3 regions of the Nostoc sp. DSM 114159 genome follow, and region 1 is predicted to be linked to each of the others. Evidence: riboswitches for the same ligand, from Rfam matches in the RefSeq annotation. Region 1 holds a riboswitch; each other region holds the start of a gene.

The links. A riboswitch is a leader RNA that binds a small molecule or an ion and turns the genes downstream of it on or off. The one in region 1 is predicted to bind cobalamin.
Region 2: linked by a shared signal. The riboswitch ahead of ACR5KR_RS27685 (DUF1636 domain-containing protein) and the one ahead of ACR5KR_RS27030 (energy-coupling factor ABC transporter permease) in region 1 are both predicted to bind cobalamin.
Region 3: linked by a shared signal. The riboswitch ahead of cobG (precorrin-3B synthase) and the one ahead of ACR5KR_RS27030 (energy-coupling factor ABC transporter permease) in region 1 are both predicted to bind cobalamin.

What each region holds. Positions count from the first base shown of each region.
Region 1 covers NZ_JBPFEH010000001.1:6,399,691-6,407,674, reverse strand. Annotated here, with positions in the region: gene cbiQ (cobalt ECF transporter T component CbiQ) at 1-646, opposite strand, end outside; gene ACR5KR_RS27035 (energy-coupling factor ABC transporter substrate-binding protein) at 643-945, opposite strand; gene ACR5KR_RS27030 (energy-coupling factor ABC transporter permease) at 932-1,708, opposite strand; cobalamin riboswitch at 1,735-1,874, opposite strand; partial or broken gene ACR5KR_RS27025 (hypothetical protein) at 2,139-2,231, shown strand; tRNA gene ACR5KR_RS27020 (tRNA-Met) at 2,597-2,670, opposite strand; gene ACR5KR_RS27015 (peptidoglycan DD-metalloendopeptidase family protein) at 2,836-5,169, opposite strand; gene ACR5KR_RS27010 (tRNA (cytidine(34)-2'-O)-methyltransferase) at 5,964-6,425, opposite strand; gene gshA (glutamate--cysteine ligase) at 6,771-7,910, opposite strand.
Region 2 covers NZ_JBPFEH010000001.1:6,538,483-6,546,466, forward strand. Annotated here, with positions in the region: gene ACR5KR_RS27670 (inositol monophosphatase family protein) at 1-350, opposite strand, end outside; gene ACR5KR_RS27675 (PEP-CTERM sorting domain-containing protein) at 1,107-1,709, opposite strand; gene ACR5KR_RS27680 (cobalt-precorrin-6A reductase) at 1,799-2,536, opposite strand; gene ACR5KR_RS27685 (DUF1636 domain-containing protein) at 2,539-2,955, opposite strand; cobalamin riboswitch at 2,978-3,149, opposite strand; gene ACR5KR_RS27690 (alpha-keto acid decarboxylase family protein) at 3,635-5,290, opposite strand; gene ACR5KR_RS27695 (hypothetical protein) at 5,704-6,216, shown strand; gene ACR5KR_RS27700 (NADH:flavin oxidoreductase/NADH oxidase) at 6,288-7,475, shown strand; gene ACR5KR_RS27705 (hypothetical protein) at 7,896-7,984, shown strand, end outside.
Region 3 covers NZ_JBPFEH010000001.1:1,385,104-1,393,087, forward strand. Annotated here, with positions in the region: gene ACR5KR_RS05470 (GNAT family acetyltransferase) at 1-297, opposite strand, end outside; gene ACR5KR_RS05475 (dienelactone hydrolase family protein) at 448-1,203, shown strand; gene ACR5KR_RS05480 (sulfonate ABC transporter substrate-binding protein) at 1,322-2,368, shown strand; gene ssuD (FMNH2-dependent alkanesulfonate monooxygenase) at 2,386-3,522, shown strand; gene ACR5KR_RS05490 (LLM class flavin-dependent oxidoreductase) at 3,712-5,079, shown strand; adenosylcobalamin-variant (AdoCbl-variant) riboswitch at 5,421-5,504, shown strand; gene cobG (precorrin-3B synthase) at 5,491-7,275, shown strand; gene ACR5KR_RS05500 (precorrin-8X methylmutase) at 7,324-7,950, shown strand; gene ACR5KR_RS05505 (precorrin-2 C(20)-methyltransferase) at 7,953-7,984, shown strand, end outside.

The DNA.
Region 1 (7,984 bases):
GACTATATCGTTCTAAGGTTCGCTGTAATAGTTGTCCGATTAGTAGTGCTAAACTTTTCATTCCACTACGCCAAGTTCGGTAGCCACCACGGGAATTTTGTGCTGTCCATAATTCATTGGCTGTGTTCAGCAGGATGAAAATAAACCGATACATTAGCAATAATAAATCGGTTAACAGCACTGGGAATCGTAAGTAACGCAGAGTTTGTAATATCTCTATGAAAGGGACGGTCAACATGAGAAAATATAAGCAAGAAACAGAGGCTAATGCTCTGGTTAAAAGTCCCAATGCTTGGATACTGCCACTATGGCTGATATAAATATAGAAGTGTCCGAGAGTCAGTCCATACCACGAATCTAATTTGACGCTTTGTAAATCAGGAATGGCAACTCCATTTACCATCAGGGCTGGTAAACTCGTCAAACAAAAAACTATGGTGAACGTTAACAACCGAAAATAAACTCCAGCCGGAATTCTTGCATAAATTACTGTCCAAATACTCATCCAAACTATGATTAAAATTTGTACTAGCGGATGGCTGGCAAGGGAAATAGCAAGAGTAGTAAATGCAAAAATTAGTTTATGTTCTGGTGGCAATCTCCGGAGTCTATTGGTATAAGCTAAAGTGTCTATTTGCAGGCTCATTCTTCACGTTTTTGTTGTTGGGAACGTCCTTTATACAACCCAATTGCATAACCGACTACTCCAGCACCTAAAGCTGCTTGTGAAGCAAATAATAAACTTTCTATTTCCCCACTAGCTGGTTCAAAAAATGATTTAAACCAGGGTTTATATCCAGGTTGGATTTCAGTAATAGCAATTTCTGCTTTGTCATCGGAACCTGTAAATTCGCCACCACGGACAAATATTAACGGTGCAACTGCTAAAGCTAATACAGCTACTACCAACAGCCAGTTACTCAACCCTTTTTTAGACTGATTCATTTCTTTGGGGTTCCCGTTTGATTAATTTCAGCAATTCCAACTCTTGAGGATTATAAGATTGCAGCCAGTTCCACACCAATACAGTTAGCAACCCTTCACTAATTGCTAAAGGGACTTGAGTTATGGCAAAAATCCCGGCGAACTTGGTAAATGAAGCGAGAAACCCACCAATAGGTGCAGGAAAAGCTAAGGCGAGTTGGATAGAAGTGATAACGTAAGTGAGTAAATCTGCGATCGCAGCTGCTAGAAATATCGCAATTTTTTGTTTACCACCCAACTTGATTGTCAGATTATATATCCAGTAAGCGGCAAATGGCCCAGCGATCGCCATTGAAAAAGCATTTGCTCCCAGCGTCGTTAAGCCGCCATGCGCTAGTAACAAAGCTTGAAACAACAATACTAAACTACCCAAAACCGTCATAGTGAGGGGGCCAAACAGCACCGCACCTAACCCCGTCCCTGTAGGATGAGAACAGCTACCCGTGACGGAAGGGATTTTTAACGCTGACAGCACGAAAGTGAAAGCACCAGCCAGGCCTAGTAGCAGTTTTAGCTGTGGGTTAGCTTGAGTAATGCGAGTCAGACTACGCAATCCTAATAAAAAAAATGGTAATGCCACAATCCACCAAAAAATCGCCCACTGCACTGGTAAAAAACCTTCCATAATGTGCATAGCGTAGGCGGGTTTGGGTAAACCAACTACCAGATAAAAACTGATAACTCCCATCAGGGTTAGACTGACTAACGCCTGTTTTCTTTTCATAACCTGTACCTCGCAGATTTATGTAAACGAATTGATTCTAACCGGCGGGCATCCTGACTCACCTATTTTAGGTTCACAGTTGCGGGACAGTGCTGGATTTTCACCAGACTTTCCCCCTTGCGTCCGATGGCTGCTCCCCATCAGAACCGATTGGAGTAACTATATCACTATTACCAATTTTGAACAGCGATTTTTTCTTAATACAGCTGCCGCAATACGGTTCAGTTAAGGCTCAAACAGTTGTAAATTAGGTATTGCTTCCAAAAATGGAAATCAAGTACGGTGTATCTGAAAGAATTCTCATTAATGTATTACAAGATACAAAATACTGAGATATTCAAAGCAATAGAGATGGCTATTCCAGCAACTTCAATCGAAGAAGCGATGCCTTCGGCAAGCCGCTAAGAGCGTCTACGCTAAAACTAAGGTCGAAGAGGAACGTCATCGCTCGTTACCAGCACAACTGGTAGTTTGCTTGATAATAACAATGAGCCTGTGGTCGAGAGATGCAATGCGGGATGTACCTATTTTCAGGAGTGTCAGCTAAATGTAAAGATAAATATTTCTGATTAGTATTAATAATCAAACTATAGTAAATCTTAATCTTATATCATGTCCGGCTAATCACTTATGATTACCGGATCTGTGCAAAAATCCCAAAAGTCTCTTTCCCCCTGATCCCAGCAAGAACTGCCCTCTAAATGATAAGTCTTCAACCGGATATGATATTAAACGACCTTTCAGGGCTTCAATTCCAACTTTCATGACTATCACGCTGTTGAATGAGCATAGTCATTTGATAGTCAAAAGAGGCTTATATAGCAATTCAGCTCCCTAGTACTACAAATGCCTAGAAGCTGAAACACTTATATTATCTTACTTTTAAAATGGCTCAGGTCGGAGTTGAACCAACGACCCCAGGCTTATGAGTCCCGTGCTCTAACCAACTGAGCTACTGAGCCATGTTTTTCAAAATCATTAACTACTATAGCATATAAATTTGCTCAAGACTAGTCTGTTTTGCAATTTTGTTAGAACTTTCATTCTTATTGAGGTAATAAAAGTAGAAGAGGGAGGTAAACTCCCTCAACTAACAAAGCAATGATTTAGTTAAAGACAACTAAGAATTACAGGCGTTGTGGTAGAAAGGCTATTGGGTTAACAGCACCCTTGCCTGATGGATGAATTTCAAAGTGGCTGTGTGGGCCAGTGCTGTGACCAGTAGTACCCATTAAAGCAATTGTTTCTCCTTGATGTACCTGTTGACCCGGTTGCACCAGAATCTTGCTGTTATGAGCATAGCGAGTGCTGCTGCCATCAGGATGATGGATTTCGACGAGGTTGCCGTAGCCACCATTGTTCCAGCCGGCTTTTTCTATCGTACCGTCAGCTGAGGCAACAACTGGCGTGCCAGTGGAGTTAGCAATATCAATTCCCTTGTGGGGTCTTCCCCAACGCATACCAAAGCCAGAAGTGAGAGTACCCTTCGTTGGCCAGATATAAGCCAAAGTTGAACTAGATGGAGGAGGCGTAAGTTCGTCAATGGGTCTGGGAAGATATTGATCCACTGCTGCCAAAGGCGGTAATACCTGTGGAGAAACTGTGGTTCCTCGCATCTTTCCTAAAGAGTCAGAGGCATTTACTTTTCCAGGAGGCGTTGCCACCCTTGTCGCAGATTGAGTCCGAGAGGGAGTCCACTGGCTAGCAGAACCTAGATTAGGCAAGAATTCTGGGTTTACTGCTTCGGTAGGGCGTACAGTAGTACGCAATTGGGGCTTAGGCTGAACGCTATAGTTAGCCCGAATCGGTGTCGGAACTGGAATTGGTATTGCTACACTATTTGGTCTAGATGCAGAGTTAGGTACACTGAAATTATTGGGCGTAGAAATAGGAGTGAGTATAGCAGCATTATTTGCTTCGATCGCTGCTGCTGGCACAACTAAATTACCAGACTGTTGAGCGCGATATTTCTGCTGTAATCTCTGGATTTCCGCTTGTAAGCCCCGCAAACGGTCATTATTGTTATTGTTTACCCTTGCTACCCTATTTACTGGTGTCTTCGGCTGTTGCATTTCGGCAAAAGCTTGTGGCACTGGAATATCACCACCGACGCCATTAGACTTAGCTGTCGGGGGGGCCGTTTCTAAGTCGGTTGCACTATTTGCCTGAATCTGTACAGTTACCGGTGCAGGGACGGTAACGCTACTGTTGTCGGCAATAGTTGGTGATGGTGAACTAGGTAGATATGAGTTAGCACTACCAATATTCAAAGGGGAGGTAGCAACATTAGGAGTTTTGCTAGACTCTACAAAAGTCGGCTGATTCGCTACAGTTGCCTCAACTTTAACGGTAGGAATTTGAACCGCAGGAATTTGAACCGCAGGAATTTGAACCGCAGGAATAACTAGTTTTTGACTAATTCGCAGTTCATTGGGATTATTGAGGTTATTTGCTTTAACTAGTTCTGATACTGAAGTGTTGTATCTGCTGGCGATCGCTGCTAGTGTATCTCCAGGTTTAACTTCATAAGCTGTATGCGTCGAGGAGGCAATCACTATTGGCGCCGATGGTACAGATGCAGTGTCTCTTGGCTTCTGTTTTAACTTCGATACCAGGTTCGCTTGGCTTGCATCGCTAGAAGTATCTGACTGGACTGCTAATGCAGTCTTCTCAACCACAGTTGTCGGCTGCGCCAATTCTATATCAGCTTGTGATAAATTTTTGGTCTCTCCAGACTGCAACTGCGCCAGACTCTTTCTTAAGCGGTTCGATTTTTCTTGTAAGCGATTTAGTGCGAACTCTTGTTGCGCCTTAAGTTGTGCATTTATTTCATTGTTAACTGCGGTTGACGTTGCCACTGTTTGTGGCTGGGCAGTTAGTGATGTATTTGTACTATCAACACCATCAGCACTATAGTCAGACAGCTTATTGACTGTTGGAAAACTAGTTTCGGCTAAGGTATTGTTCAATCCCTGTGCCATTTTGGGCTTCAGGTAAGTGGAATTTTTATCACCTGCTGTTGTTTGAGAAAACGTGTTTGATGCAGGAACTTGCAAAGATATTCCACTTGCCGCGACTTGCCATTTAGCTTCAAGCCCAGGCACTTGTGATACTGCCGTTGGTTCCACGATTACAGGATTTTCCGGCACGCTCGCTGATGAGACTGCTTGGGACTCCAGCTTTGTGGAGGCAAATTTCACTTTGGTGTCAGGAACAGCAGGAATCGCTGAAGTTGCCTTTTGGCTACCTACTGGCACCGCTGCTTGGGCTTGATCGCTTTGTCGAGTCACCAAAAGGCTGGTTGCTCCCATAGAGATTGCCAAGCCAATCATCGCCGCTTTTGTCCGCACCCGGCTGTTCACTTTTGGATTCATCACATTTAGCAGTTCTACCGGGGCATCATCGCTGCTAGGGGTATTGTTCAACACAGCTTTTACTCTCTTTTTCAATGCTCGTTTCAAAGACGACCTCCTTACGATCACTAGCGCTTAACTAACCTCGATTTTTCAGTTGGATACTAGTCAATGATTTAGATCGCAACAAATGATAGATCGAGATCACATTCACCAGAGATGCTTACGCAAGATTAACCTGCTTCTCTGATTTAGACAAGTTCACATCTGTTTGCAAAACTTAAATTTTGCTGTGTTTACTTGTCCGAACCACTCCTAACACCACTTAGGACGAGATTTTATTCTTTACCATTATCCGCGCTTGTCTTGCGTCAATCACGGGGACTGGACAAATTATTTGCCAAGTCCAAGTCGCTGCTAAAAATTAAATTGCGGCGACTTCTGGAAAAGTTATGCCCCCTGCTGTAGATATCTTCAAGATATTTCTACCCCATCCGTCTTCTCAACACGAGACTTTACGTTGATTATTCCCTAAAAAACAACCGTATTAACTATCGGCTACTTTTGGGCTAATTTCTGTCCTCGATCGAGCAAAAATAGCTCAAATGTAATACATGACTGGATTTTAGCAATTTCGTTCCTAGTTTAGGATGTTTTAAATTCATCAAAATCTATCATTCAAATTTGGCAATATCCCAAGTTTTATATACAAATTTCTTATAATAACCTTACTATACTTGTAAGTATCTTCCACTACATTTCGCGAATAAACCCATTTTTTGGTATATTGTTTTACATATTCTTGCTGCGAGCGAGAAAAATTTTACAGTCACAAATAAATCGTCTAATAGGTTTATGGAAAGCTTATAAGTAAATACACTTATAAGCAGTCATGTAAACAACTATTCTAAATAGCCTAACTGGCGACGGGTTTCAAATAAGCCTATTGCTACACTCACTGACAGATTCAAGCTACGAACCCCTGGTTGGCTCATGGGAATATAGACGGTAGCATCGCAATCTGACAGAATTGCTGGTGGTAAACCCGTGGTTTCACTACCGAACAGTAGCCAATCATCAGGTTGAAACTGAAAGCTTACATAATTACAATTTCCATTAACTGTATAACCCAACCATCTGCCGCCACGCCTCTGATGTACGGTTTTAAAGGCTTCTAGTGATTCGTGATAGTGTAGTTTGACATAAGGCCAGTAATCTAAACCGGCTCTTTTGAGGTAGCGATCGCTAATTTCAAACCCCAAAGGCCCCACCAAATGCAACTCTGTACCTGTAGCTGCACAAGTACGGGCAATATTACCTGTATTAGGAGGTATCTGCGGGTTCACTAAAACTACCTGAGGCATTATCCGTATAATTTAAGTATTGTATAAAAAAATTTATGGTCAATGTTAAATCTACCAAAAGGTAGAGGCTATTCATAGGTTTTGTTAATAATAATCAAGCATCCTCTATCGATTAGATTTTTAAAAGGAAGTACAAATTAGCCCAGATTGATGCCTGAGAAGATATTTGGCTACAATCGGGACATGTTAAGTTTTGTGTAGACAAAGTAAGTGCTTGTGTTTTTTAGGGCTGGTAGTGCCTGCAAAAAAATCTACCATTTGTATGAAGACGAAAGTGGGGAAATGAGGGGATAAAGGGATAAAACAAAGTGTTTTCTCAATGCTCAATCCCCAATGTCTTTTGAGTTAACCCAGCAGAGACGAACATAATTTGTCTTCGAGTTCGATTTCGCGCTCTTGGGTGGCAATAATAGCCTGAGTGATGACGCGCTGGGTGTCAAAACCAACTGCGTGTAATTGCAACCACTGTTGAGCTTCATTGCCTTCGCGGAGGATTTTGTGCAAAGGGGAAAGGAAACAGCTAAAACCTTGTTGCTTGGCGATCGCCCAAACATCTTGGTAAATTTCGGCAATCCAATTTCTGGCTACAATACTTCTGCCATCTTGCCAATGCCTCAACTGAGCATCAAGACTACCAGCAGCAGCAGCAGCTTCGTTGTCAGCAGTCAGGGTGACAAGTTCTTCAGCAGAGAAAGTGCTTTGGGTTAACGGATCGATGCTGGGATTTTCGATTATTTGCAACAAACGCGCTTCTAATAAGGCAGTAATAGCTAATAAGGCAATGGGATCTGTGACTAAATCGCAAATTCGTAGTTCTAGGCGATTCAAGTCATAAGGACGGCGATCGCCATTTGGTCGCACCGATGCCCACAAATGCCTTACATTCTGCATGGTTCCGGCAACGAGTTGATCTTCCACCCACTGGATATGATCGGCGTGGCTGGCAAATAGGGGCACATGGCTGGGCGTTTGTGGGAAAACGCCCCAACGTGTGGAATGATAGCCGGTAGCTTTGCCATCCAAGAACGGAGATGAGGCGCTGAGAGCGAGAAATAGGGGTGCTTCCATACGGATTACCCGACACGCCCGCATCAATACTTCTGGGTCGCTGATGCCTATATTGATGTGTACGCTAGCGGTGACTACTTTCGTGCCGTAGGTGTTCTCAATGTAGTCATGATAGGGGTTTGCTGGATCGGAACGCACAAAGCGATCGCCCCCACCCAAAGATAAAGTACTCCCTGGTATTAAGGTGTAATCGCCCAAACGATTGAAGTAGTTTCGCAACTCCCGCCGGGGACGCAGCAAGGCACACAACAAATTTTCGTAATTATGGGATGGTTGAGTTATGTACTCGACGTTGCGGCTATCTGGTTCGCGCATAAATCCATCCAAAGCCGCAACAATTTTGTCGGAGAGACCGACGATTTCACCTTGAGGCGTGCCCGTGTACATCTCAATCTCAAAGCCTTTTAATAAGACCACCTTGTTCTCCTCGGCTCTCTCTACCCATAAATTGTATCGAACAAGACGAATCTCTGGATCTATCTTTAAGTCAA
Region 2 (7,984 bases), 140 kb from region 1:
TTAGAATGTCCATCCATATAAAACTTCGTACCATCAATCGGGTCAAGTGTTACTAAGTAATCACCTTCTGAACCGAGTTCGATAGCGCGAAAATATTTGGTATTATTAGAACTTTCATATTCTTCACCATAAAAGCGAATATCTGGAAAAGTTCCTAGTAATACTACTTCTACTAGATTTTGAATAGCCACATCTGCATCAGTAAGGGCGGCACTAAAAAAGTTGTTTGCTTGTTCTTTGGCAGGAAGTGCAGCAATTTTTGGTTGTAGAAAATGGGCATAGGCTGCTGCTACTTTCAGATGGGGAAGTAAAGTCTCTAAAATTAATCGAGTAGTTGGTGTTGTGGACATTGCAGCAAACTCCTTTTAGAAATAGTCTATCGTCAGCAGGCGATAGAATTCTATATCTAGACAAAATTACGGTATCATTTGGATGCAATGATACCACCGTTGCTATATTACTTTAATCTGTATGTTTCAATGAACCATAGAAAAATCGCAAGTTTTCTAGTAAATTTAAGAGTCTAAGACCGAACGTCAACACTTAGTACAGTATTTCATTAAATAATCGCGAATTAAATTTGACCATACCCTACAATGCTAATGCGGCGGCTGCATTGTTAATGCATCGGCTTGCATTGTTAATGGATCGGCGGCCTTGTTAATGCATCGGCTTGCATTGTTAATGGATCGGCGGCCTTGTTAATGCATCGGCTTGCATTGTTAATGGATCGGCGGCCTTGTTAATGCGGTGGCTTACATTGTTAATGCGGTGGCTTGCATTGTTAAGGGAACTCCAAGAAATAAATTATCCAATATTGTGGGGTGAGCATCTTGCCATTGGTGTCAACTTAACGTGAAAGTCAGCCTATAACCAGCTTTTAGATATTGTCTCGTTCCCAGTCTCCGACTGGGAATGCCGTCAAGGAGGCTCCGCCTCCCTTGCTGGCGGCAGAGCCGCCAAGAGCAACATTTCCAGCCTCTAGGCTGGAAACGAGATTTGAAAAGGCTTTTTAACTTAAGTTGACACCAATGGCATCTTGGCCGCCACATAAACGCGTAGCAAGATCCCTATAAGGGTACAATTTTGAATTGTTATTGATGGTTTTAGGAAACTTTTTCGAGTTTCTTCTGAGTAAATTTGGATAGATTGTGGCCTTTGAGTACTGAAAATGTGCCAAGAGTACCAAGAATGAGTAAGCTCAGGATAGAAGTAGGTTCAGGAACAGTGACTATAGTTGCAGAAAAACTAATAGGTAACTCACTATCTTCTAATCCTAAATTTTCAAAACCTGGTATGATTGGCGGCGCAGAAAATACCTCTAAATAACCTGGTGTCGGCAAAAAACTCGCAAAAAATGGACTAGAATAGTTTCCTCCCGAAGTGGAATACCCAAAACCATCACCTGTTAACTGCTGAGTATTAAGACTAATTAAATTATCAACATTAAAAGGTTCGTTTCCGGGGATCGGAGTCCCAGCGGGTTGCAAACCAGTAATTGTTTCACCATTTCGCGTACCAGTAATTCCAGTAATTAAGTAAAAACCCAAATCATTAGGGGTGTCATTAGTGGTGAAAGTACCATTCGCCTCTATGCCAGTACCAGAATAATTCCAACTCCAACTTAAAGCAGAAGCAGATGGCATTGTCCCGAAAACTAATCCAGATGTGGTGACGAGGGCTATGGCAGATAGAGTTAGATTTTTCATGGAAGTCGTTACTGCGATCGCGGATCTTGTAGAAGGCTCCCGTGTATTATACGGAAGGAAAGATAGTATTATCAATCTTGGCTATTTCCTTAGCAGCGATTGCATAACCACGCCAAAGCAGCATCAACATTACTAACCTGCTCCCCTGGCGGGATCGCTGGACGATTTACCATCACAACCTTTACGCCGAGTTCTCGCGCTGCAATTATCTTGGGCTTTGTGGCATCGCCACCGCTATTTTTGCTGACGATGGTATCAATGTTATTCTGAATCAGAATTTGTCTTTCATTATTGAGAGTAAAAGGGCCGCGATCGCACAATACCATCCCCGGCGGTACTAAAGCATCATCGCTAGGAGGGTCAATCATCCGCATCAAAAACCAAATTTTCTCTAAATGAGCAAAAGCGGCGAGTTCTTGCCTACCAACTGTCAAAAACACTCGCTGTGACTGATTTTGCAGCACGGTTGCTGCGGCTGCAACACTATCAACTTCAATCCAGCGATCGCCACTTTCTTTTTCCCAAGGCGGACGGATTAACATCAAACGGGGAACTCCAACTTCCGTTGCTGCATCTGCCGCATTGCAGGAAATCTGACTAGCAAAAGGATGGGTTGCATCAATTAATAAGTCGATTTGCATGACTCGCAGATAGCTAGCCAATCCAGCCACACCGCCGAAGCCTCCAACCCGTAAATCGCCCAGAGGTACTGACGGTTCGCGGGTGCGGCCAGCTAGAGAGGTGATTACTTCTAACCCTTGGATAGTCGTAACTTTGGCAGCTAATTCTGCTGCATCACCTGTCCCACCCAGAATCAAAACGCGCATCATTAAGATAAAGGTGGAATTTTTGCTAAAATCCCCTTTTTCATCGCTTCTGGACGTTCTGACCAAGGCAGCAAACCATCTGCTTTAGCATAGTATTGACTAGCACATTCCAATACCGCAGACGCACTCCCATCAACGGCTAAATCACCAAATAAATATGTTAATTTGCCTTTGGCACTAAAGGCAACTACACAAGAACGATTACAAGCACTCATGCATTCAACTTCCTGAATCGGGAATCGATCTCGTAACTCCCAATCTTGTGCCAGCTGCTGAAGTTGGTGTAAAAGTTTTTCACCACCACTTTCACCTAAGCGTTTTCCATTTTGCCAAACACTGGCACAGGTTTTGCAAACAAATAAAGTATGTTCAGCAACTTCCATTGGACTGGTTGGGGAAATATTTACAGTCGTAGTCATCTGTACCTCGCAGATATGTGAAACTAATAAATCTATTTCGGCGGGCATCCTGACTCACTCAATTTGAGATTTTCGATTTAGTTCCTGAATCTCAAATTAGTTCACAGTTGCGGGACAGTGCCGGATTTGCACCGAACTTTCCCCGTTACCTCTGGTGGCTGACTCCCACCAGAACCGAATAACCTTATCGATCGTACACTAAAGTTATCGGAGAATACGAAACAGCAAACTTTGCGCTCACGCTCAAACTGGACGACAACTAGATAAAATACTGTGCATCTTTACTACTTTAACGTGAGTCTCCAACGGAGGCGCACCTGCGGGAAGGGCGAAAGAAACAAGTCAAATCCTCTTCCCTTCTGCCTCCTGCCTCCTGCCTCCTGCCTTGTTTCTTAGGAGTTCGATGAACTTCTCCCGGACAACCTCCCTCTCCCACAGGCAAAGGGAGGAGCTACGAAAGATTAGGGTTTTGGCTCCCCTCTCCGTGTCGGGGAGGGGTTGGGAGAGAGGTCAAAAAAGGGCTTGTCGAACTCACGTTACTTTAACTGTATCAGTTAGAACTTAAGGGGTGGACATCTACAATTTTGAGCGAACAACACAAAGCATCGCCGTATTCTGTACCTAATAAATCAAGCCAAGGTAGAGAACTAGATGTAAGTTGATGAGGCAGTATGTTGCTTTATTGTTGTAACATTTTCAACAGAACCTCTGGGCTGTCCATTTTATCCATGACAACCTCAATAAAAGCAAGTTGGTCATGGTTTTGTTGAGCTGTTTGTAATGCTTTGTCTAACTGGGATTCGGTACTAACTTTAATTGCCCAGGCATTGCCAGCGAAAACTTCAGGAAGCTGATGATAATTCCAAGGTTGAATGTCGTTATAGGGCATACGTTCACCGTGAATATCACGCTCTATAGTATATCCATCATTGTTGAGTAAAAAAATAATCGGTTTTAGATTATAGCGTAAGATGGTTGAAAGTTCTTGTGCAGTCATTTGGAAAGACCCGTCACCAACTAGTAGGATAGAGCGACGTTGTGATGCGGCAATGGCACAACCAAGTAATGAACCAACAGAGTAACCAATCGAGCCCCAAAGTACTTGCCCAACGAAAGTAGCTCCTTTTGGTAAAGGAACGGTAGAAGCCCCAAACAAACAAGTTCCAGTCTCGGCAACAATAATGTCATCTTCTTGGAGAAAATGAGCAAATCTATACCAAAAATGTTGCTGCGAAATCGGTGCCGAAGAGTCGCCAACGATAGGCTCTATAAAACCAGGATCTAAATTCTCTGTTGCTGATTTGAAGTAAAGCGTTTGAGGATCGCGGTGCTGCAACCGTTGGCTTAAAGCAGAAAGCACATCTGCCATAGCGACATTGTTGTATAAAGCATGTTTAACTTTTACATACTCCCCATGCACTTCAATAGTTTGGCTGGGATCGAGTTTGGCAGAAAACTTGCCTGTGTTGAAATCAGTCATCAAAGCACCGATAGTTAAAACACAATCTGCCTGCTCAATACGTTTTCTAACAGATTCCTCACTGGCAGCACCATTATATATGCCGATGAATTGGGGGTGGCTTTCTTCTAGCAATCCTTTGCCCATGTTCATCGTGGCATAAGGGTATCCGGTAGCTGTTAGCAGTTCTCGCAATTGTTCATGCAAGTGATAACGAGCTACACCAATATCAGCAATAATCACAGGTTGGGAAGCTTTTTCCAGTATATTTACACAGACATCAACTATTTCTGCTATTGTAGCGCCATCACTCTGAAATACAGGGGGTATAAACAAATCAGATGGTGCAGAAACCTCTGTGAGAGCAACATCCATAGGTATGGAAATATAAACAGGTAATTTCTTCAGCAAACAGATACCCAAAACTCTGTCAATTTCCGTTGTTGCATTTTCCTTTGTTAAATATGCTTGAGCCACCGTTACCTGTTGATACATTCGGGCAAAGATTGAAAAATCACCAGTACCAAACGTATGATGGACAAGTGAACCAAGAGCTTGAATTTTAGTTGCAGGAGCACCAGTAATCGCTACAACCGGAACGTGTTCAGCATAAGCGCCAGCGACACCATTAATAGCACTGAGTTCACCAACACCAAAGGTAGTTACTAATGCCGCAACACCATTAATCCGACCATAACCATCGGCAGCATAAGATGCGTTAAGTTCGTTGCAAGTAGGAATTAACTCGATGCCATCGTGGTTAACAATATAGTCGAGAAATTCCATATTATAGTCTCCAGCAACGCCAAAGATATGCTTGATGCCGATTTGCTCCAGACGAAGCAATAAATAGTCGCTAACAGTAAACTTTGCCATTGTCCAAGCCCAAATTTTACCCCTTTAGAGTATGAAAACTTTAACTTAGATGCGTATCTCTGAAGTAAGAATAGGATTGTGACTTTTGCCGTTCAGCTTAAAAACTGAGCATAATCATAGACGTTTATCTAAGAAGAACTTCTACCGGAAGGTTAAAAATCAAGATAAATAGTTATTTCTAAAGAATTAAAAGTATTTCTTGTAAGTGGTTCTTGAGAAAGATGTTTTCAAGACTAGGGTTTGGTGTCCTAGTTAATATGTACAATTTAGTTTGTTCATTTTTCAAATATAAAATTGATTTTTCTATTTAGCTCGATGAAAAAATAATACTAAAGTAGCCGAAATAACGAGTACTTAGAAAATAGCCTAGTGTTGATAAAATTTTTGAAAATAATCTAGTGGGATTTTGTTCTATGAATTACCTCATTGCAGTTTTACCAAACAAATCAAAAGCAGAAGCAGCTTATTCTGCCTTAACAAATGATGGTTTATCTCCAAACCAAGTAGATATCTTGGGCAATGGTTATAAAAGTGCTGATGATTACAACCTGATTGATCCGAATCAACAAGCTCGTAAAGGAGCAAAGCGATTATTATACTGGTTAGTACCTTTTGGGTTTATTGCTGGTTATGCCTTTAATTATCTAACTGGTATTGAAATCTTTGCGCTCAGTGATATTGGCAGCCATATTATTGGCGGAATTTTAGGAGCAGCTTCTGGTGTTTTAGGGGCTTATCTAGTAGGTGGTGGAGTTGGTCTTACCGTAGGTAGTGGTGATGCTTTGCCATATCGCAATCGTTTAAATGCAGGCAAGTATTTAATAGTGGTTAAAGGAACAGAGGAGCTAACCCGACGTGCTACGGGTATCTTACGCTCTTTTGAGCCGGAAAATATTCAAGGTTATGCAGAGCCAACTAGTGCTTAAAATAAATTGCTTTTGGCAATATACGCCAAGAATTAATTGTTAGCTCAAAGTCTAGAGGAATTAACAAATAGATGTCTACAGAGAATTTAACAAATTTATCATCCGTAACTTCTAAGGGATTAGAATCTCTACAGTCTTATGGAAGTCAATCAGGTTGTTTACACGACCAGGATATACCTGAATTAGACTTATTTAGTCCACTAAAAATTCGAGATTTAATCTTGCCAAATCGCGTGGCAATGTCACCAATGTGTCAATATTCCGCAGAGAATGGAATAGCAAATGATTGGCACTTTGTTCACTTGGGGAGCAGGGCAGCTGGCGGTGTTGGTTTAATTATGGTGGAAGCAACAGCAGTAACATCCATTGGGCGAATTACACCTGGCGATCTCGGTCTTTGGGATGATACTCAGATTGAACCATTAGCACGTATTGTGCGCTTTGTTCGTCAACAAGGAGCGGTTGTAGGCATTCAATTGGCTCATGCTGGGCGAAAGGCAAGTAGTAATGTTCCTTGGCTAGGGGGTTCACCTTTAACACCCGAACAAGGCGCTTGGACTATAGTTGCACCAAGCTCAATTGGGTTTGATGCTAATAGTCCTGTTCCCATGTCCCTTGATGAGCGTGGTATTGAAGAAACCATTATCGCATTTGTGCAAGCAGCAGAGCGGGCGCTGCAAGCTGGTTTTCAAGTTATCGAAATCCACGCCGCTCATGGCTATCTATTGCATTCTTTTCTTTCACCGCTCAGTAATCAGCGAACAGACATTTACGGAGGTTCGTTAGAAAATAGAATACGTCTATTGCTAGAGGTGGCAAGACGGATACGAGATATTTTGCCTCAAGGTATGCCACTTTTTGTTCGCATCTCTGCTACTGATTGGGTAGAAGGCGGTTGGGATATTGAGCAATCAGTGATTCTATCTCGTGAACTAAAAGTATTAGGTGTTGATTTAATCGATGTTTCTACAGGCGGGTTAGTGCCTCAAGCGAAAATTCCTGTAGAGAAAGGTTATCAAGTGCCTTTTGCTGCCAAAATCAAGCAATCAGCTCAAATCAATACAGCAGCTGTAGGATTAATAAATAATGCTGAGTATGCCAATCAAATCATTACTCGTGGCTGTGCAGATTTAGTTCTCATCGGTCGAGAATTGTTGCGCGACCCATACTGGTCTATTCATGCTCAGTCTAGCTTGGATGAAACACCGAACTGGCCTGTACCTTATGGTTATGCAGTCAAACGTCAAAAACGTAAGTAGCTGTCGTAAACTTTATACACCATACAGCATACTTGAAAGAGAGACTAGGGGCTAATATCATGTCCGGTTAAAGACTTATCATTAAGACCGCAGTTCTTGCTGGGAGCAGGGGGCAGGGGGAAAGAGGTTTTCCTGGTTTTTGCACAGATGCAGGAATCATAACTAATTAGGCGGACATGATATAAGAACTAGTAGTTCGCTTTCCCCAAAATTCGCTTTAATTATTTAATGGACATAAGTACTGGAAATACCACTCAGAAAACTGCATAAAAAAACTCAACTGGATCTATTAAGTCAGTGAAGGGTTTTAAACCCAAAATCTGGAATACTGTTGCTTGCCTTTGTAGCTAAGTATCTACAGAGGTACAGGCTCCCTAGTAGTTCAGTTGAAAGTATATATTAAAAGGAAAAAGGCTTGATATGCAAAAGCAAATTTTGGGTTTGGCGATCGCATTACCAACGATATTATTCACTGCATTACCTACTTTGGCAAATCCTGTACAAGTCAT
Region 3 (7,984 bases), 5.0 Mb from region 1:
CATCGCTATTAATACCTTCTCTGCGTGCTGCACTAGCTTGCTACCAATACCCTGCCGTTGATACTGAGGACTGACTGCAACTGTATATAGCCAACCGCGATGCCCGTCATATCCTGCCATGATAGTCCCTACAATCACAGAGTTAATCTCAGTAACGAAAAACAACTCAGGCTGTACAGCAAGTTTCTGACTGATTACCAATTTTGGGCTGCTGTGCGATGGGTTATTAGGAAACACCTCATCCCACAAAGCACTGACTAATTCAGCATCAGATTCTTGGTATGGTCTTATATTCATCTACATCTCTAAATCAAAGGACTTGCCTTTGCACATTGTTTGTGAAATACTACTCTTAAAACTACGGCAAATCGATATGTTTTAAGTAGTATTGTACAAAAATTACCATAAAACATCGCGTCCTGAAAGCAATTACAGGCTAATCCTAAGATGACAAACACAGAAATTCGCACTGCTCAAGTTAAAGTTCCTAACGGAGATTTGCAAATTGATGCTTACTTGGCTGAACCAGCACAAAAAGGAACCTTCCCAGCCGTTATCGTGATTCAGGAAATTTTTGGGGTTAATATTCACATTCGAGAAGTTGCTGAGAAATTTGCCAAAGAGGGGTATGTGGCGATCGCACCGACTTTATTTCAACGCACCGCTCCCGGTTTTGAGGGGGGATACACTCCTGAAGATGTCCAACAAGGGAGAGGGTATAAAGAGCAGACAACAGCCGAGGAAATATTGAGTGATATTAAAGCTGCGATCGCCTATCTAAGAACTTTACCAAATGTGCAAGGAGATGCGATCGGCTCTATTGGTTTTTGCTTTGGTGGTCACGTCGTTTATCTAGCTGCCACTTTACCAGATATTAAAGTTACAGCTTCTTTCTATGGTGGCGGGATTCCCAACTCAACTCCCGGCGGTGGAGAACCAACCATCACGCGCACTCCAGAGATTAAAGGCCCCATTTACGCCTTCTTTGGTCTTGATGACCAGGGAATCCCCTTAGAACATACAGAACAGATTGAGGCTGAATTGAAGAAAAATCAGATTACTCATGCTATCTTCCGTTATCCCGGTGCAGGACATGGCTTTTTCTGCAACCATCGCGCCAGCTACAATGCCGAAGCTGCCGCCGATGCTTGGAAAAATGTTCAAGAACTGTTCCAAAAGAACCTTCAGCTTCAAAAAGTCTAAATTTTGAGATTAGAAGCAATACAACACTAGAGGCGTACATCTGTGCGCCTCTACGACTGAACATAGGCAATTAGCCAAATAAGTCCAAAAGCAAATTAAAAAACAAAGTATCACGTCCATGATTCCCGTTTTCAAACAGCCACAAGTTAAGATTTTACAACGTTTTTCATTATTCCTTTTACCTGGATTATTAACAATCTCAACAACCTTAATCAGTTGCTCAGTCCAAATCCCAAATTCAGCAAATCAAACCACTAGTTTGAAAACCAAAGTTGTCCGAATGGGATATCAAAGTTCTGGGGATATTTTCAGACTTAAAGGATCGATCGAAAAACGTCTAAAGCCTTTAGGTATTTCTGTGGAATGGGCGCAATTTGCCGCCGGGCCACAACTGATGGAAGCAATGAATGTAGGCAGGGTTGATATTGGCTCTGTAGGCGAGACTCCCCCGATATTTGCCCAAGCGGCTGGCACATCTTTAGTTTATATTGCTAGTAATAAACCCAGTACTGGTAAAGGAAGCGGAATTATCGTTCAAAAGAATTCACCGATTCGGAGTTTAGCCGATCTCAAAGGTAAAAAAGTAGTTTTTCAAAAGGGTTCTGCTTCCCATTACTTATTAATAAAAGCTTTGGAAGAGGCTGGTTTGAAATATAGTGATATTCAAGCTATTAGCCTCCCTCCTTCAGAAGCCCGTGATGCTTTTATTCAAGGCAAAATTGATGCCTGGGTAACTTGGGACCCTTATTTAGCCGTGGCCCAAAAAAAAGCAAATGCTCGTGTTTTGAGAGATGCTAGTGGCATTTCTACTCAGGGCGGATATTACATGGCAGCGCGAAAATTTGCCACAGAAAACCCGAAATTAGTGCGATTAGTTCTTGAGGAGATAGATAACACAGGTCAATGGGCTGAAAAAAACCGATCGCAAGTTGTAAAACTGACTATTCCTCACCTCAAAATTGATGAAGATATTTTAACAACAATGGTTGAAAGGCGAACTTACGGTATAAGACCAATTACGCCTGAAATTATGGAAAAACAACAGAAAATTGCAGATTTATTTGCCAAAGAAAAAGTGATTCCTAAACCCATCAATATTAAGGAAGCGATGCTGACTAGCGAACAATATGCAGCGATAACACCGGAAACCATTAGCCAGAAATAGCGCCAGGAGATAAGAAAATGGAAGTTTTTTGGTATTTGCCGACCCAGGGAGATGAACGTTATTTAGGTACTACAATTGGCAGACGAGCAGCCACTTACCCCTATATGCAGCAAATCGCCCAAGCTGTTGATAAATTGGGCTATGGCGGGATGTTGATTGGTACCGGACAAAAACAAGATACTTGGATTGTCGCTACTTCATTAATTTCAGTTACAGAACGCTTACGGTTTCTTGTAGCCTTTCGTCCGGCAATTATGTCGCCTTCTTTAGCAGTTAGAATGGCTGCGACTTTTGACCAGATTTCTAATGGTCGAATTATTCTGAATGTTGTCACTGGTGGCGACACCAAAGAACTTGCAAAAGATGGGATTTTCTTAGATCGTGACCAGCGTTATGAACTGACAGATGAGTTTTTGACAATTTGGCGATCGCTCATGCAAGGTGAAGAAGTAACCTATAGTGGTCGCCATCTCAAAGTTCAAGGCGCAAAACTCCAATTTCCTCCCGTACAAAAGCCTTATCCCACCTTGTATTTTGGCGGTTCTTCAGATGCGGCGCTCCAAGTTGCAGCCAAACACATTGATGTGTATTTAACTTGGGGTGAACCACCAGAGCAAGTTGCCGAAAAGATTGCAAAAGTACGCCGATTAGCAGCAGAACAAGGTAGAACGGTACGTTTTGGGATTCGGATGCACGTCATAGTCCGCGAAACTACGCAAAAAGCTTGGGATGCAGCTAATGAACTGATTCAGTATGTCGATGATGAAACCATAGCAGCTGCACATCAGCGGTTTTCTGAATCGGAATCAGAAGGACAACGCCGGATGGCTCAACTGCATAAAGGCGAACGCCAAAACCTAGAAATTAGCCCCAACTTATGGGCAGGTGTTGGCTTAGTACGTGGCGGCGCTGGGACTGCCTTAGTCGGAGATCCAGACACAGTTGCAGCGCGGATGCTGGAATATGCCGATTTAGGAATTGATACCTTCGTTTTCTCAGGTTATCCCCATCTCGAAGAAGCCTATCGAGTCGCAGAATTACTGTTTCCTCGCTTACCAGTGCAAACACCAGGCATCGCATTACCGCAGCAGGTTGCAAGTACATTCAGTGAATTTGTTACCAAAACAGATTTACTCAAACCCCAGCCAGTGTAAGCAATTCAAAATCCAAAAACTAACGTGATTTAACTCATAACACCTTAGTACAACATTGCATAAATTCGGCAAAACTCTGCATTCCTCTGCGCTACGCCAGTTGCTACAACGCGGGGAACCCGCGCAACGCACTGGCTTAACTTTGCGTGCCTATGCGTTTAAAAACACTACGATTTTACAGACAAAAGTATGAGTACGAAAAAACCTCAACTTAGACTAGGCGCATTCTTGCCCAGTACTGGTCATCACGTAGCGTCATGGCGACACCCCGAAGCGCAAGCTAATGCTGGTTTGAACTTTCAGCATTATAAAAGGCTGGCACAGACGGCAGAACGCGGCAAATTTGACATGATTTTCTTTGCAGACGGTGTGGCTGTGCGCGATCGCAATCAAAGCGCCGACCTTTTGAGCCGAAATGGCAAACTCGTCCACTTTGAGCCTCTCACCCTGTTGTCGGCTTTGTCTGTGGTGACGGAAAACATCGGTTTGACGGCGACAGTATCGACTACATACAACGAGCCTTATCACCTCGCCCGCAAATTTGCATCATTAGATTATCTTAGCGGTGGCCGTGCAGGTTGGAATCTTGTAACTTCTGCTACCGAAGCTGAAGCGTTGAACTTCAATCGGGAAAAGCACATGGAACATACCCTACGTTATCAGCGTGCGAAAGAGTTTGTGGATGTAGTCACCAAGCTCTGGGATAGTTGGGAGGATGACGCCTTCTTACATGATAAAGAATCGGGTATTTACTTCGATCCCAATAAACTGCACGTTCCCAACCACAAAGGCGAGCATTTTTCAGTGCGTGGGCCGCTAAATGTGGCGCGTCCTATCCAGGGTTATCCGGTGATTATTCAAGCTGGGTCTTCCGAGGATGGTAAGAATCTGGCTGCACAAACGGCGGAGGTAATTTTCACTGCCCAGCAGACCTTGGCAGAAGCTCAGGCTTTTTATCAAGATGTGAAGGGGAGACTGGCTGAATACGGGCGCTCACCTGAGCATCTTAAGATTATGCCAGGTGTATTCCCAGTTATCGGCAAAACTGAGCAAGAAGCTAAAGACAAATTCGATCGAATTCAGGAGTTGATCGATCCGGTGGTCGGCTTAAATTTGCTTGGCTCAATGATCGGTGGATTTGACCTATCCGGCTATCCATTGGACGGGCCGTTGCCAGAGCTACCAGAGACTAACGGGGGTAAAAGCCGTCAGCAACTTCTGATTGACCTAGCTAAGAGAGAAAATTTCACGATTCGACAACTGTATTTGTCGATAGCTGGAGCGCGTGGGCATCGTCAGATTCTAGGCACACCAGAACAAATTGCCGATCAGCTAGAAGATTGGTTTGTCAATGGCGGGGCAGATGGCTTTAATATTATGCCGCCCTGGTTGCCGGGAGGATTGGATGAGTTTGTAGACTTGGTAATTCCTGAATTGCAACGTCGGGGTCTGTTCCGTACAGAGTATGAAGCACGAACCCTGCGCGAAAATCTTGGTTTACCTCGTCCAGTAAATCAGTTTAGCAAAGTTGCTACTCGTGAAGCGGCGATCGCCTAACTTTTTCTAAAGCAAGTTTTTCAGCAAAAAGGCTCAAGCATTCCCAATACAGTTAGGATAAGCATTTTGAACTCAGAATTAGCTTTGGGGAAAAGGGAAATGGGTTTGCGGTTAAAGGTTTTTTATTCCCCTTTCCCCTTTCCCCTTTAACCGAACCGTATTGCAAGCATTCCTGCCTGAGCCATGACTAAATTCAATTTATAGATTAGCTTCAAGAACTATATCTTGCGATCGGTAGTGGATAAGCTCAGTTAAAATTTATCGCCATAGTAATGTAAAATGATTATCTGGATGATGTCTGGTTGATATCTATAACCTCAACAAAGTCTAAATTACTAAAGCTGAGAGTTGGGAAACTCCGGTGAAATTCCGGGACTGTGCCGCAGCTGTGATGGGATGACCCAAGTCAGAATGCCAACTCTCAGGATGTCCTCAAGACACACTCACCGTCTACTCCCTGCGTTGCACGGGGAAGGAGTTCTAAAATTGGTTTCTGGATTTGCCACTTGTCCCGGCTTGTTTTATGCTACTCCTGCCGCAGATGGGATATTATCTCGCGTTAGAATACCAGGTGGAATTATTACTAGTCAGCAGTGCCGTGCAATCGCAGATATAGCAGAACAGCACGGTGGCGGCTATATAGATGTGACTAATCGAGCTAACCTGCAAGTTCGTGAAATCCGCACCGGGATAAATGCTGAGGTTCTGAAATACCTCCAAAATATGGGATTGGGTTCTGACAATACTGTTGTAGACCAAATCCGCAATATTATGACCAGTCCAACTGCTGGTATCGACCCGCTAGAATTAATCGATACTCGCCCTTTTGTTCAAGGTTGGGATGATTATATTGCAGCACATCCGGCGCTTTCGGGACTGTCGGCCAAATTCAGCGTTTGCTTTGATGGTGGTGGGATAATTCAGGTGGGCGATCGCTTGAATGATATCGCCTTTGCAGCTGTCTTACTTAACGATAATGTTTATTTTCGGCTCTCTCTCAGTGTTGGTGAGAAGGGTCAACCCCCCAGCGATACGGGAATTTTGTTACCACCAGAAGACTGTTTGCCCGTCTTAGCAGCTTTGGCGGATGTCTATCTAGCTTATAGCGATCATACTACGAGTAAGCGGCGGCTACGTCTAAGAGAGTTATTGAATACTTTGGGTTGTGAAAATTATCTCCAAGAAGTTGAGCAGCGTTTACCTTTTTCTCTTTTGTACAGTGACAGAAAAGACCTACTCCCTCAGCAAGGCAAGTTACAGTGTACACACAAGTCTGAAACAGTTCACTCATCTGAGTTTAAGCGTAAGTTTTACCCCTCCCTAACCCTCCCCCCTTCGACAAGCTCAGGGCATCGCTTGGAAAGGGGAGGGAACTGTATTTCTAGTTTCCCCCCTTTCCAAGGGGGGATTAAGGGGGGTAATTCGACTTGTGTGTACACCGTAGACCAAGGCAAAGGGGAGAAATATCAGCATATTGGCATTCATCCCCAACGTCAGCAAGGCTTATTTTACATTGGTGTCGTCTTGCCCCTTGGTCGATTGGAAAGTAGACAGATGCGGGGTTTAGCAGATTTAGCGGCAAAATACGGTAGTGGAACTCTCAGGCTAACCCCTTGGCAAAATTTGCTCCTTACAGATATTCCTCAGCAATGGGTTGCTGATGTCCAAAGTGAAATTGGTTTATTAGAATTAGATTGCTCTGCAACCAATATCAAGGGTGGATTAGTTGCCTGTTCGGGAAAAAAAGGTTGCGCCGCTTCTGCCACTGACACTAAAAGTCATGCATTGGCATTGGCAGAGTATCTTAAAACTCGCGTTACTCTCGATTACCCAGTTAATATCCACTTCACTGGCTGCGAAAAATCTTGTGCCCAGCACAGCAAAAGTGATATTACTCTCCTCGGCGTCACCATTGAGGCTGAAAATAGAACTGTGGAAGGCTATCACGTTTATGTTGGTGACAGCAATCAGAAATTCGGACGCGAACTATATCAATATGTAACTTTTGCCGAACTACCTGCATTAATAGAGCGGATGCTATATGTATATAAAATTCAACGCTTAAATTCTAATGAGTCCTTTGGAGAATTTGCTAATCGATTTGCACTGGAACAATTACAGCAATTATTTAATATAATCCCTCAATCAATTGCGAACAAAAAGATTCCCAACTTTTTAGAGAAGTCGGCAATCTAAGCCTTTTGATTTTTATATATTAATCCCAAATTTAAAATCCCAAATTGAATGCCCGACTATATCCGAGATGCCAACGAAATTTACCGTAATTCTTTTGCAATCATCCGGTCAGAAGCGAACTTAGATGTGTTGCCACCCGATGTAGCAAAAGTTGCTGTACGTCTAATTCATGCCTGTGGGATGACGGATATTGTCACTGACTTGGGATATTCACCAACAGCAGTACAATCCGCAAGAGCAGCACTGGCAAATGGAGCGCCAATACTGTGCGATTGCCGCATGGTTGCCGATGGCGTTACCAGACGGCGGTTGTCTGCAAACAATCAAGTTATCTGTACCCTCAACGAGCCAGAAGTACCAGAACTTGCCCAGCGTATGGGTACTACAAGGTCGGCGGCAGCTCTTGAATTATGGCGATCGCACCTGGAAAGCTCAGTAATTGCAATTGGGAATGCGCCCACAGCCCTGTTCCGATTGTTAGAAATCCTTGATGAAGGAGCGCCCAAACCTGCAATTATCTTAGGCTTTCCAGTGGGGTTTGTCGGTGCAGCAGAATCAAAAGCCGCACTGGCAGCAGATAGCAGAAATGTACCATTTTTAACCTTACACGGTCGGCGCGGTGGAAGTGCGATCGCGGCAGCAGCAGTTAACGCCCTGGCAACGGAGGAAGAATGAATATGCAACCCAAAGGTCGTCTTTATGGAATTGG